Regions from separate parts of the Actinoallomurus acanthiterrae genome, predicted to be linked through region 3. Evidence: riboswitches for the same ligand, from Rfam matches in the RefSeq annotation. Region 3 holds a riboswitch; each other region holds the start of a gene.
What was found. A riboswitch is a leader RNA that binds a small molecule or an ion and turns the genes downstream of it on or off. The one in region 3 is predicted to bind cyclic di-AMP.
Positions count from the first base shown of each region.

Region 1: linked by a shared signal. The riboswitch ahead of ACYVF7_RS17860 (CHAP domain-containing protein) and the one ahead of ACYVF7_RS24085 (CHAP domain-containing protein) in region 3 are both predicted to bind cyclic di-AMP.
Region 2: linked by a shared signal. The riboswitch ahead of ACYVF7_RS04405 (C40 family peptidase) and the one ahead of ACYVF7_RS24085 (CHAP domain-containing protein) in region 3 are both predicted to bind cyclic di-AMP.

Region 1 is NZ_BAAHCO010000001.1:3,671,879-3,676,049, forward strand. Features, by position in the region: gene ACYVF7_RS17850 (TetR/AcrR family transcriptional regulator) at 1-115, opposite strand, end outside; gene ACYVF7_RS17855 (RlpA-like double-psi beta-barrel domain-containing protein) at 323-931, opposite strand; gene ACYVF7_RS17860 (CHAP domain-containing protein) at 1,079-1,828, opposite strand; cyclic di-AMP (ydaO/yuaA leader) riboswitch at 1,841-1,982, opposite strand; cyclic di-AMP (ydaO/yuaA leader) riboswitch at 2,088-2,231, opposite strand; gene ACYVF7_RS17865 (sirohydrochlorin chelatase) at 2,827-3,588, opposite strand; gene ACYVF7_RS17870 (phosphoadenylyl-sulfate reductase) at 3,570-4,171, opposite strand, start outside.
Region 2 is NZ_BAAHCO010000001.1:902,125-906,295, reverse strand. Features, by position in the region: gene ACYVF7_RS04410 (FtsX-like permease family protein) at 1-800, shown strand, start outside; cyclic di-AMP (ydaO/yuaA leader) riboswitch at 1,387-1,525, shown strand; gene ACYVF7_RS04405 (C40 family peptidase) at 1,590-2,555, shown strand; gene ACYVF7_RS04400 (GntP family permease) at 2,666-4,075, opposite strand; gene ACYVF7_RS04395 (LacI family DNA-binding transcriptional regulator) at 4,151-4,171, opposite strand, start outside.
Region 3 is NZ_BAAHCO010000001.1:5,042,672-5,046,842, forward strand. Features, by position in the region: gene ACYVF7_RS24075 (Pls/PosA family non-ribosomal peptide synthetase) at 1-32, opposite strand, end outside; gene ACYVF7_RS24080 (BPL-N domain-containing protein) at 277-1,149, opposite strand; cyclic di-AMP (ydaO/yuaA leader) riboswitch at 1,763-1,905, shown strand; gene ACYVF7_RS24085 (CHAP domain-containing protein) at 1,905-2,942, shown strand; gene ACYVF7_RS24090 (hypothetical protein) at 2,981-4,135, shown strand.

The sequences.
Region 1 (4,171 bases), 1.4 Mb from region 3:
CGATCGAGCAGCCGGCGTAGCCGTGCTCGGCGACGACCGCCAGCGCGGCGGCGCGGATGCGGTCCCGGGAGGCGCTGAGCCGGGCCTCGACACGGGGCGTACGGCGGTACGGCACGTAAGAATTGAACCGTAGTTCATTCCTTCAGGGCAAGGGCGGCCGTCGAGAAAGACCGTCGGCGAGGATCGAGCCGCCGGAAGGGACAGGGCCGTCGGGAACGACAGAAAGGCGCGGGATCTCCTCAAGTGAGGGGATCCCGCGCCGTTCGGACCGGCAGGCGAGGGGGGGAGCGGGTGACGCCGTGCCGGTGTCGAGGGGGGTGGGTTACGCCTTGCCGGTGGCCGTGTCGTAACCGGTGCCCGAGTGGCGGTACACGCCGCCCTTGCCCAGTTCCAGGACCTGGAACTTGATCGTGACCGAGTTCGACGCGGTGCCGGAGAGGTCCTGCATCATCTTCTCCGACAGGTCGATGAGCGCCGGCGGGTTGTGCTGCGCGACCGCCCACTCGGCCGGGCCGAAGTCCTCAACGACGCCGATCGCGCTCTTGCCGTTGTAGGTGATCTTCACCTTGGTGCCGAGCGGCCAGTACGGGCTGGCGAGCGTGTGGTACGACATCGGCTTGCCGGAGGCCGTCGACGGGTCCCAGAAGGACGTGGCGGTCGAGACGCCGCCGGGCAGGGCCGCCTTCTTGGCGTCCTTCTTGATGTCCTTCTTGACGCTTACGAACAGCCGGTCCTTGTTCTCCGCGGTGACGCGCTTCTCGGTCTGCGGCGCCTGCTTGGACGCCTGCGCGGTGGAGGGCGCGGCGGCGCTCTGTGCCGAAGATGCCGACTCCGGAGCGGATCCGTAGGCGAGGGCGGTGGTCACGCCGGCGCTGGCCAGGGTGACTCCGGCGGCCGCGGTGGCGATGGCCTTCGTCGAGAACCTGATCATGGGATTCCTTTCGGGGGGCATGGGGGAACTGCGGGATGGGGGAATCCCGGGGCGATGACAGGGGGGATGCGTGGGACCGCCCGGGAAGGGGAGGTCGGCGCGGGCCACGTCGCTCGGCGGCGACGCGGCACGCGCCGACACGGGCGATTACTGGGCGTACTCCGGATAGCCGTAACCCACGACAGAGGAGGTGTTCCGGGTCCGGACCTTCACGGCGTTGTCCGTGTTGCCCTCGACGGTCTGGATGGTGCCGTCGTGGTTGTCCTTGATGACCAGGCCGACGTGGTCGATGGCGTCGACACCGCTGCCGTTCCAGGAGAAGAAGACGACGGCTCCGGGCTTGGGAACGTTGCCCCAGCGGCCCTGAGAGATGAACCACTTGGCGTGGGTCGGGGTGAACGCGTCGCCGCCGATCCCCTTGACGCCGGCTTGGGAGCCGGCCCACGAGACGAACATGTCGCACCAGTTGGCGTTGGCGTAGTCGCCGATGGACCCGCCGTCGCGCGCGACGCCTGCCTTGGCGAACGGCGAGGACATGAACCACTGGTTGAACTTGGTGCCGCCGGCCGCGTTCTCGGTGGTGCCGACCTGGGAGACGGCGAGCTTGAGGACGTCCGTGGCCGAGGGCAGCTTCTTCTGCACCTGCTTCGGTGCGGCGAGGGCGCGCAGCTGGGTGTGCGGGTCGTCGCGCAGGGCAGCGGCTTCGAGCGCCTTACCCGTACTGGGATTGGGTATCTGGGCGACGTGGTGCGCCCCGCTGGGAAGCTGCGCGGACAGCGCCGGCCCTGCGGAGGCCACGGTGAACGCGGCCGCGCCGGCGGCGGCGGTGCCGGCGATGACGCCGGCGAGGGTCTTGCGATCAAAGGTGAAGCGGGGTTTGGCGTGTCGAGGGGACACGGGGGGTACTCCTTCGGCTTCCATGCCGCTTACCGGGTTAGCTGACGGGTTCGGGCGTGGAAGCTGCCCTACGGCACAGGGGATGTGCCGATTCACCCCGGGACTTCTGGTGGGTCCCCGGCTCCGCTAGGTGCGGATTCAGCGGGTCGCCCGCTCACGCGGGCGGCTCGAACAAAGAGACACGTCTGCCGTCATCGGCTAGGGGTAGCGGTGACGGCCGGTATTCAGATCAGGGCGGACTCGCGGACAAGGTTCTGCTCCTTACTTCCAGTACGCCTACCGGGTTAGCTGACGGGTTCGGGCGTGGAAGTCGCCCTACGGCACAGGGGATGTGCCGATTCACCCCGGGACTTCTGGTGGGTCCCCGGCTCCGTGATCTTCACGGACTCGACGTTGCCGCTCTCGCTGCGAATGGATCTACGGGTGCTTCGCGGGAGTGGCGCGATTTGGGATATGAACCGTCTCGGCTCTGTACGGAGGCCCTCGCACGCGTCTTCGCGCCGCGCCATCTGCGCTGGTGGGCCGGCCGGGCCGGCGGATGTTCGGGCGGCGCATGGGGGGCGTCGCCGGACGTAGAGGAACATATCAGACAAATACCGACGTGCCAAATATGGCCACCGGACATTACTCACGTGATCGACGCCACAAAGATCGCCATAAAGATCGATCTGCGCGCCTTATGATCCACTTTACGTTTCCGGTCGAAACAATCTTGAACGACCGCAAAACAACGTGGAATCGCCAGATATCGCAACAGTCGGGTGCCGAAGGGTATTCCGCGCCCCGTCACGATGGGTGACCGCAGGCTCGTCGGGAGGCTCGCCGCACGCGCGGAGCGCCCGGAATCGACAGCAGGCGCGCCGGAGACACCGGAGCGCCGGGAAGGCGTCAGCAGGCGCGCCGGAGGCGCCGCAGCGCTGGGAAGGCATCAGCAGGCTCGCCGTACGTGCCGGAATCGGCAGCAGGCTCGCCGTAAGCGCCGGAGCGCCGGGAAGGCGTCAGCCCGCCGCCGCGACGCGATCGCCACGCGTCAGGATCTCGTGATAGCGCTGCGACGTGATCTCCGCCACCTCCGGCGCGGCGCCCAGCACGGGCGAGACCGCCACCGCCCCGGCCTCCAGGGACTCCTCACGGACCTTGTCCGCGAAGTAGCCCGGGGCCAGGAAGTAGGACGCCACCGCGACTCGCGGCGCGCCCGCGTCGTACAGCATGCGTACGGCCTCGGCAGGGGTGGGACGGGCCGCGGAGGCGTACGCGGGGACGACGGAGTGCCAGCCGCGCCAGGACCGCGCCATCCGGCCGATCGTCGCGTTCGCCGCCGGATCGCTGGAACCGGCGGCGGCGAGCACCAGAGCGGTGTCCGGGTCGGGGCGGACGCCGACGTCGGCGAGCCGTCGCTCCAGGGCCTTCGTCATCAGCGGATGCGGGCCCAGCGTCGCCCCGTAGTGCAGGGTCAGCCGCGGATGGGCGCTATGGGCGTCGCGAAGCGCCCCCGGGATGTCGGTCTTGCTGTGGTACGCCGCGGTGAGCAGCAGAGGGAGCACGACGGCCTCGTCGGCCCCCTCTCCGACGAGACCACCGAGCGCCTGCCCCGGGGCCGGGGGAGCGTGGTCGAGATACGAGGTCACGACCCGCACCCCCGATGAACGGCGAACAAGATCGAGAAGTTCCTCGATCGTCGCCGCCGCACGCGGATCCCGGCTCCCGTGGGCGACCGCGACCAGGGGGATCGCGGAGGTGCTCAGAGGTTGATGCCGCATTCGGTCTTTCCGGTGCCGGCCCAGCGTCCGCTGCGCGGGTCCTCGCCCGGCGCGACCTGCTTGGTGCAGGGCTCGCAGCCGATCGACGGGTACCCGTCGTACTGCAGCGGGTTCACCAGGATGCCGTGCTCCTCGATGTAGTCGTGGAGCTGGGCCTGGGTCCAGCGGGCGAGGGGGTTGACCTTGACCTTCCCGCGCGCGGCGTTCCACTCGACCACGCGCGAACCGCGCCGGTGCGAGGTCTCCTCACGCCGGATGCCGGTGATCCACGCTAGGTACGGCTCGAGCGCGCGGTTCAGCGGCTCGACCTTGCGCAGGTGGCAGCACAGATCCGGGTTCCGGCCGTACAGCCGGGGCCCGAGGTCGCGCTCCTGCTCGGCGACGGTCCGGGAGGAGGTGACGTTGACCACGTTGACCGGGTAGACGGCCTCGACGGCGTCCCGCGTGCCGATCGTCTCGGCGAAGTGATAGCCGGTGTCGACGAACAGCACGTCGATGCCGGGCCGGATCTTCGAGGCGATGTCGACCAGTACGGCGTCCTTCATGGACGACGTGACGCAGATCCGGTCGCCGAAGGTCGCGA
Region 2 (4,171 bases), 4.1 Mb from region 3:
GGATGCTGGCCTCCACTCCGCTGCCACACGCGCCGGCGCTCACCCGGCTCAGGGCGACCGGACACGGCGACGTCCCCGCGCTGGTGCGCTCGAGCGATGGCAGCCTGCGGCGCGGCATGCGGCTAGAACTGCTCCGGGACGGTGCCCCGGCCATCCGGCTCACCGCCGTCGGTACGGCGCCCGCCGTCGGTGACGCCGATGACGTCGTCCTCGTGGACGCCGCGGCCGTCTCCGCCGCCGGAATGCCGGCCGTCCCGAACACGGTGTGGGCGACCGGCCCCGGAGCGGCGCGAGCGGTCACCGCGAGCGCCGTCGCCGCAGACGCCGTAGTCCGCGCGGACGTGCTGCGCGCACGCCGTAAGGCGCCGCTGACCTCCGGGCTGCTGCGGCTGACGTGGACCTCGGCCGCGACCCTGCTGACCCTGGGACTGCTCGGCCTCGCCCTCGGCACGGCCGCGAGCGCCCCGGAACGGTGGCAGACCCTGACCCGGCTGCGGACCCTCGGCCTGCGGCCACGGGACGCCCGCTGGGTCGCCGCGGGCGAGTTGCTGCCGCCGGTCCTGGTCGCCGCCGTGGGCGGCCCGCTGCTCGGGATACTGCTCGCGCGCCTGACGTTCGGCCCGCTCACCCTGCGGTCGCTCACCGGGCAGGCCGGCGACCCGGCCCTGATGCTGCCGTGGTGGTGGCTCGGTCTGGTGACCGTCGCGTTGCCGGCGGCGGTCGCCGTGGCGGTACCCGTCGAGTCGGCGCTACGACGCCGCCGCCGATTGAGCGAGGTCCTCCGCGCGGGCGAGGGATAGCCGCCGGCCCCGAGGGCGTGTCCGACAGATCCCGTTCGTAGCGAGCGCCGTCTGGGCGCCGCGCAGCCGGACAGCGGATCTGTCAGACACGCCCTAGCAGCCAGCCGGTGGGCGACCCGGCTGAGGATCGGCGGCGCGTGGCGACACCGTGGTCGGCCGAGCGCGTGTGCCCCAGCCGGCGCCGCAGGCGCGGCCGGCCGGACCGCACGCCGGCGGGACCGGTCCTTCGAGGCGGGTCACCGCGTAGACGTGGACGACACCTCGCCGCTGGTATTCGGCGAGTCGGGCGAACCCCGCCGACTCGGCCGCCTGGTGCTGGGCACCGCGATCTCGACGTAGGTGCCGCCAGACCGCTTCGTCTCGCCGCCGGCCATGACGCCGCGAAGGGCATCGGCCGCTGTTCTCGCCGAATGAGACTCGAGGACAGTCACTCAGCGTCGGGAACTGCGTACCAGAACAGGGCACATTATCTGCGGTCGGTAACGGACAGTACACACAGCGTGTGATAAGTCCCGTTTCGGTGGTTTCATCCACATTGATGCCCTACGCTCCGTAAGACTCGACCGTCCCATGCTTCACAACAGAGCACGACCGTCAGCCGAATCCCCGCAGTGCGGGGAACCGGGGACCCAGGTACCTGGGGTGAATCCGCAGCGCCCGGCGCTCGGTAGGGCATCTCCCGCCCGAACCCGACAGCTAACCCGGTAGGCGTGAGGAGAGGAGTTCGTACGCGTGGCATTTTCATATTCGCGACTCACCCGTTCTGGTCGCCTGAGAGGAATTATGGCCTTGGCGGCAAGCGCCGCCCTCCTTCTTCCCGCAAGCAGCGCATACGCGGCCACCAAGCCGTCAGCGGCCGCGACAAAGAACAAGCTGGACAAGCTCAACAGCCAGGTGGACAAGCTCGCCAACCAGTACGACAAGGCCAAGACACAACTGGACGCGGCGAAGAAGCGGCTTTCAGCGATCAACAATCAGATCGCCACCGAAAAGCCCAACTATCAGAACCTCCGCGTCCGGGTGGCGCAGATGGCCGTCGCCGCCTACAAGAACGGCAGCCTTGGCAACACCGCCGTTCTCGCTTCCAAGGACCCCGAAGCGACCCTGCAGAACATGTCGTCCTTCATCGAGCTCTCCAACAGCCGCAGCCAAGAGATGAACGCCTTGCTGGCATCGACCCAGCGCCTCCAGCGTGATCAGCAAGAAGCCAAGGCGGCACTGCAGACCGTCACCACGACCACGTCCACGCTCAAGAGCCAGAAAGCCGCCGCCGAAAAGGCGATCGCCAAGCAGAAGGCGCTGTTGACCAAGGTCACCAGCTCCAGCGGAAGCACCAAGAGCACGAGCGGCAACAGCAGTGGCAAGAGCAGTGGCGGCAGCAGCCCCTCCAGCTCCGCATCGGGCTCAGCCGGCAAGGCGGTGAATTACGCCATGTCTCAGCTGGGCAAGCCTTATATCTTCGGCGGTACAGGCCCGACGGGCTATGACTGCTCCGGGCTGACGATGATGGCCTGGCGTTACGCCGGCGTCAGCCTTCCCCGCGTCGTCCCCGACCAGTACAACGCCATCCGCCACGTGGCCAAGTCCGATCTACAGCCCGGTGACCTGGTCTTCTTCGACGGCCTCGGACACGAAGGCATTTACGTCGGCGGCGGCAGATTCATCCACGCCCCGCACACCGGCACCGACGTGCAGTACGCCAGCATGTCCAACAGCTACTGGACCGCGAACTACGTCGGCGCCGGCCGCCCGTGATCGAAGGGCCCGTCGCCCGGCATGTTCGCTGGACCGTGGGGAAGGCGTCGTACCTCCTGGACCGGTTCGACGCCTTCCCCGGCCGGCTGACAACATGGGGCATACGGTCGCTAGAGGAACGCGGAGAGCAGGAGGGTCATCCCCAGGCCCATGATGCTGACCAGCGTCTGGGTGGTGGTGTGGACTTTCGTGGCCTTGCCCATGTCCATCCCGAAGGACTCCTTGACCAGCCAGAATCCGGCGTGGTTGACGTAGTTGAGGCCGATCGAGCCCGCGCCGATCGCGATGACGACCAGCGAGGTGTGCCAGCTGCCGGACGCGGTCACCAGCGGCGCGACGATGCCGGTCGAGGAGACGATCCCCACCGTCGCCGATCCGGTGGAGGCGGAGAGCAGTAGCGCGAGCAGCCACCCCAGCAGCACGACGCTGATGTGCGCTCCGCCGGCGGCCGAGGCGATGGCGTGGCTGATACCCGTGTCCTCCAGTACCTGGTTGAAGGCACCGCCCCCGCCGATGATCAGCAGGATGCCGACCACCGCCTTGAGGCTCTCCGTGACGGACTGCCGCACCGCTTCCCCTGACCTGCCTTGGGCCAGTCCCAACGCGAGCAGCGCGACGAGGAAGCCGATCAGCATCGCGATGACGGGCGCACCCACCAAGAGCGTCGCGCTGCGCAGTTGGCTTCCGTCGGGCAGGGCGATCTCCGCGATGGTGCGCAGCAGCATCAATGCCACCGGGACGAGGATGCAGGTGACCGCCCAGGCGATCGGTACCGGCCGCCGCGCTGTTCCGGAGTCGTCGCCGCGTACGGCGGGGTCGTCCTCCGCGCGCCGCCGTACGAACTGGTCGACCAGGGCCTGGTCGGGGTAGACGTCGATCCGCGGGGCCATCCAGGTCGCGAAGACGGGGCCGGCCAGAATGACGGTGGGCACGGCACACACCAGGCCGAGCAGGATCGTCTTGCCCAGGTCCGCGTGCAGTCCGGCGACGGCGGCCAGCGGTCCCGGGTGGGGCGGGACCATGCCGTGCAGGGTGGCGAGCACGGCGATGGTGGGGATCACGAGCATGGTGTACGGCGAGTAGCGCGCGTGTCCTTGCCTGCGCATCCGGTCCGCCACGCTGAACACCAGTGGCAGCAGCACGATGAGGCCGACCTCGAAGAACATCGGGATGCCGATGACGAACGCCGCGGCGCTCATCAGCCACGGCACTGAACGCGGCGTCGACCGGCGCACCACCGCCGCGGCGATCACTTCCGTGGCGCTGGAGTCGGCCAGCAGGCGGCCGAGCATGGCGCCGAGAGCGAGCGTGATGCCGACGTTGCCGAGGACGTCGCCCGCACCCTTCTCGATCGAATCGGCGATCTTGGCGACGGGTTCGCCGCCCGCCAGCCCGACCCCGATGGACACCACCAGCAGGGCGATGAAGGGATTCAGCCTGAGCCGCGAGTTGATCAGCACTACGAGCAGGGCGACCGAAACGATGAGTACGGCTATCAGCCCCGGCGTCGACGTTGCCACCGCAGGACCTCCTCGATACCTCCGGAACCGGTTCCGGAATAGTTCCGGAAGTGTGGCGGACGCGGAGGGCGAAGGTCAAGGTCGGACGTCGGCGGG
Region 3 (4,171 bases):
GACCCTTGGTCGGAGCCGGTTCGTTCGATCACAGTGAACCTCACAGGGGGGATGACGAGGTTTCGTCACTGCCGAGGCAGCACGAAGAATCCCATCCGGATTCATGGTCGATCCGGCGGGATGAAAAGCGACACAGGATTATTCCGGGGACTATCCGGACTCGTTGAATGAAGCGGCCCTATCTCTTGGGAGCGGTTTTCCGCTTCATCTCATGGCGATCTGAAAGGCGGCTCCATCACATGTGGCATACCGGGATTTCCGTTGAAGTCGTGGAGGTCAGGTCCGCATCAGCGCGTCGACGAGGTCGTGTCCGGGTGCGGGATCGATGCCATCCGGATTGACCAGGCTGTTCTCCTCATACCAGTCGACCGTGGCTTCGGGATGCGGCCCGACCACGCCGATCCGGCCGCGTCCGTACGGTGCCACCAGCGCCGCGATCCGCCCATTGGTGTATCGCGCCAGCACCATCACGCCGGACGCCCTCTTGCGTATCCAGAAGTAGGGGCCGTCCTGGAAGTAGAGCCGCCGCGGCCGATCCCGCCACCGCACCTCCACGACGGTGTCCTGGTCCGTGCGCACGCTCGCGCCGGGACTTTCGATGAACTGGTCGGCGTCACCGGGCAGCAGGCCGAAGCCCGGGGTGGATCCGGCCAGGTAACCGCCGAGGCAGAAACCGAGGTAGCGGCCTCCGCCCGCCACGTAGGCCCGAATGTCGGCAGCGTGGGGTCGCATGTGCCGGTAGCCGTCTTCCAGGTCTCCGCCGCCCGGCTGGGCGTACAACGCGGCCCGGCGCAGCGTGGCGGCGGAAAGCTTCGCCGACTCGCCCGGACCGACGTATCGGACGTCGAAGTTCCATCCGGTGTCGCGGATCATTGCCGCGACCGCCTCCGGGCATCCCGGTATCGCCGCGGGCCCGCGGTAGACGAGGGCTATCGGGTGCTCTCCCGGACTCGTCGCGTACGTGGGCGAGCCACGTCGCTCCGTTCCGGTGGCGGTCGTGAAGCGGCGGCGACCGTCCTGTCGTCCAGAGTTCGGCGACGATGCGGCCAGTCCGTACCCGGCGGCCAGCACACCGCCGGTGGCGGCCAATCCGCCGTGCAGCGCGCGGCGTCGGGAGAATTCGCTTAACGCCCGGCGTTGATTGCCCATGTGATCCCCGTGTGGTCGCGCGACGTCACCGAGCTCGAGATTCCAGTACGCAGTTGTCGCGCCTGGGCCCGAACCGGCCATTATGCCTTACTGTACGGCTAAAATTTAGCACCAATCGAAGTGTACAGTGGAATAGCGGCACCACCGGTAGGCGACCAAAGAAGCTCGGTCGGCGACGGAATTCGGTAAACGGCAATTAACCATTCGCGATGCCGATGTGCCCTGGGTGTTCAGCCCGGGCGCTCTCCGATGCTCGGCCGTGGCATCGGAGTGATGCGCCGGGAGAGCCCCCGGATGTCGGGTGGTGTACCCCGCCATGCCGATAACGCTTGCACAGTTGTAAGACTGTACAACAAACGGCTCGGCCAGTGCATCTGCCTGCGGAACTGAGCGTGAGACGCATTCTCCCCAGAGCCGCAGGGAGTGATCTCCGATGGCAAATAGGAGACTGAAGGGGACTGATCGGCGTCACCGTGCGTGTTCACTCGGTATATCGCCAGTTAGGTGACGGTGATGCCTATGCCGCCCCTTGGGGCAGACTTGCCGTCATCATGACCTTGCTACTACATTGCGTCGGAGTTGGACTGCGATCTACCTCCCATCCCGGGAGGTACGGTCTGACCCGCCTAATCCTGCGCTGCAGCCAGCGGCACAGGAGCCGGGGACCCATGTTCTCTGGGGTAAATCCGCCCACGCGGTAGGGCTTCCCTTGCCCGAACCCGTCAGCTAACCCGGTCGGCGGCATAGGGGGCGAAATGGATCCAGTAGGGCACAAGCTGCTGCAGATCGCCAAGAGCCAGTTGGGCTACGCGGAGAAGAGCGGCGGTTACACCAAGTTCGGAGACTGGTACGGGAAGCACGTCGACAAAGGCTCCTACTACAAGACCGCCCCGTGGTGTGACATGTTCCTGGCCTGGGCGGCCGACAAGGCCGGTGTCCAGGACTGGGCAGGGCAGTTCGCCTCCACCCCCGAGCACGCGCTGTGGTTCCAGAAGCATCACGCGTGGGGGCACAAGCCTGAGCCAGGAGCGATCGTCTTCTTCTCCTTCTCCGGGAGCAAGAGCATCGGCGGCATCGAGCACGTCGGCATCGTGGAGAGGGTCGACGGCCGCACGCTGCACACGATCGAGGCCAACCACAACGACGCGCTCCTGAGGGTCACCCGCGACATCGGCCAGGTCGTCGGGTTCGGCTACCCGGCGAAGGTGAAGGTCAAGGGCAAGCCGATCCCGGGCACGGAGCAGCAGACCAAGCAAACCGAGCAGACCAAGCAAACCGGGCAGGCCGAGCAGAAGTACGTGCCCCGGCACTCGGCTCCACCACCGTCGGTCACCTCGCTCACCGGCGATTCCGCGCCGGCGGCGAACGTCACCCGCACGTCGCACCCCAGTCCGGAACAGCCGGGCCCGATCGCCGAGCAAGGGGCCGCTCTGACCGGGCTGTTGGCCGTCGTCGTGTTCGGCACGGCCGTGCTGGCCATCGCCAAGTCCAGGGTTCCGGTGCCATCGCCCGGCGTGCAGCTTCGCAAACGGGGGAAGCACCACCGCACTCCCGTCGAGCTTCCGGCCGAGGTCACGACGGCTCACCTCGATGACGCCGACGCGAGCACCGCCGTCATGCCCGCTCTGACCGAGGCCGTGGCATCCCAGGCCGAGGACCGTGAGTTCTGGGGGAAGATCTCTGAGCTGGAAGAGGACGCCGAACTCGCCTTCTGGGACTCGTTGCACTCGGCCATCGCCGACACACGGCAGATGGCGGGCTCATCAAGGCCCGGAACTTCACCCGGCCGTTGAACGCCCCAAGCCGTCTTCGCCATGAGGCTCTGAGCGGAATGCGATCCTCCGCTGGAGACGTACGAACGACGCGGGCACTCGAGGGTCAGCTGTCCGTACAGACCCTCGAGGGCTACCGTCGTGCCGGGCGTCTCGTCCATCGAGAGCTCGAAGACGCAGAACGGTGGAGACGGGAACACCTCAGCCGGCCGACCGGCTCCCTCCTTCCGGCGTCCGCCGCCGCGGGACGGTTGCTCTGCGTCTGGAACGCCTACGTGCTGCAAACGCTCGGGGAGCACCTGCTCGACGCCGTCGATCCGTACGACGACGGAACGGTGCGGTCCGGGGCGGCGGCTCGGATCCTCGCCTTTCTCGGGCAGGTCGAGCGCTGGCTCTTTCACGCCCGCCGGACCGCGATCGACTCGGCCTATCGGATCGATCAGCACGTACGTCTGCCCGCCGAGCCGCCGACCTGGCTCGAGGACGAGCCCAGCGATCGCCGGCTACTCGCGGCGACGGCAACGGCCGCGCGCGCGATCCACGCGCGCGGCCTGGTCACTCTGGCCGATTACGCACAGACATCGGGTCGCCGACCTGAAGATCTCCACCAGTTCCGGCGGATCCTCGACCGCGCCGCGGACGCGATCGAGTACGCCGCGCGAGCGCCTCTCGGTGGCGACGCGGCGACCGTGCCGACCCCACCGGACCTTCACCTGCGCTATGCGGTCCGAACCCTCTTTCTGTTCGGCCAGTTCATCGCCATGCCGGATCTACTCGACGCACGGGACAGTACGAGGGCGGTCTCCCTCGTCGCCCGCCTACCGGCGGAGACGGACCCGTGGTGTCTCACGGACCCCCACCAACGCGACACCCTGCAAGCGTCACCGCGGGCATGCGCCGCCCTCGAGCGAATGTGGGCCACGGACACCTGCCCGCCGGCGACGATCCGCGTTCAGGCCCAGATCGACGCGGCCCTGCGGATGGGGGCGATCGCCTTCGCGGCCGACCGGACCGGCGAACGGCTCGGAAGCTTTCACCGTTGTCCGTGGCCGGCGATCTACGAGGTGCGGCATCCGGTGACGATCGGCGGCATACCGCTGTCGCCGTTACAGCACTTCACCTATGACGTCACCGGTCCCGGCGAAGCGGACATGTTCGCGCGACGCATCGTCGTGTCGGTCTTTGTTCCAGCGGACGAGGCCCACCATTCCTAGCGCATGTCCTACGTGCGATAGGAGACTCGCGTTCCA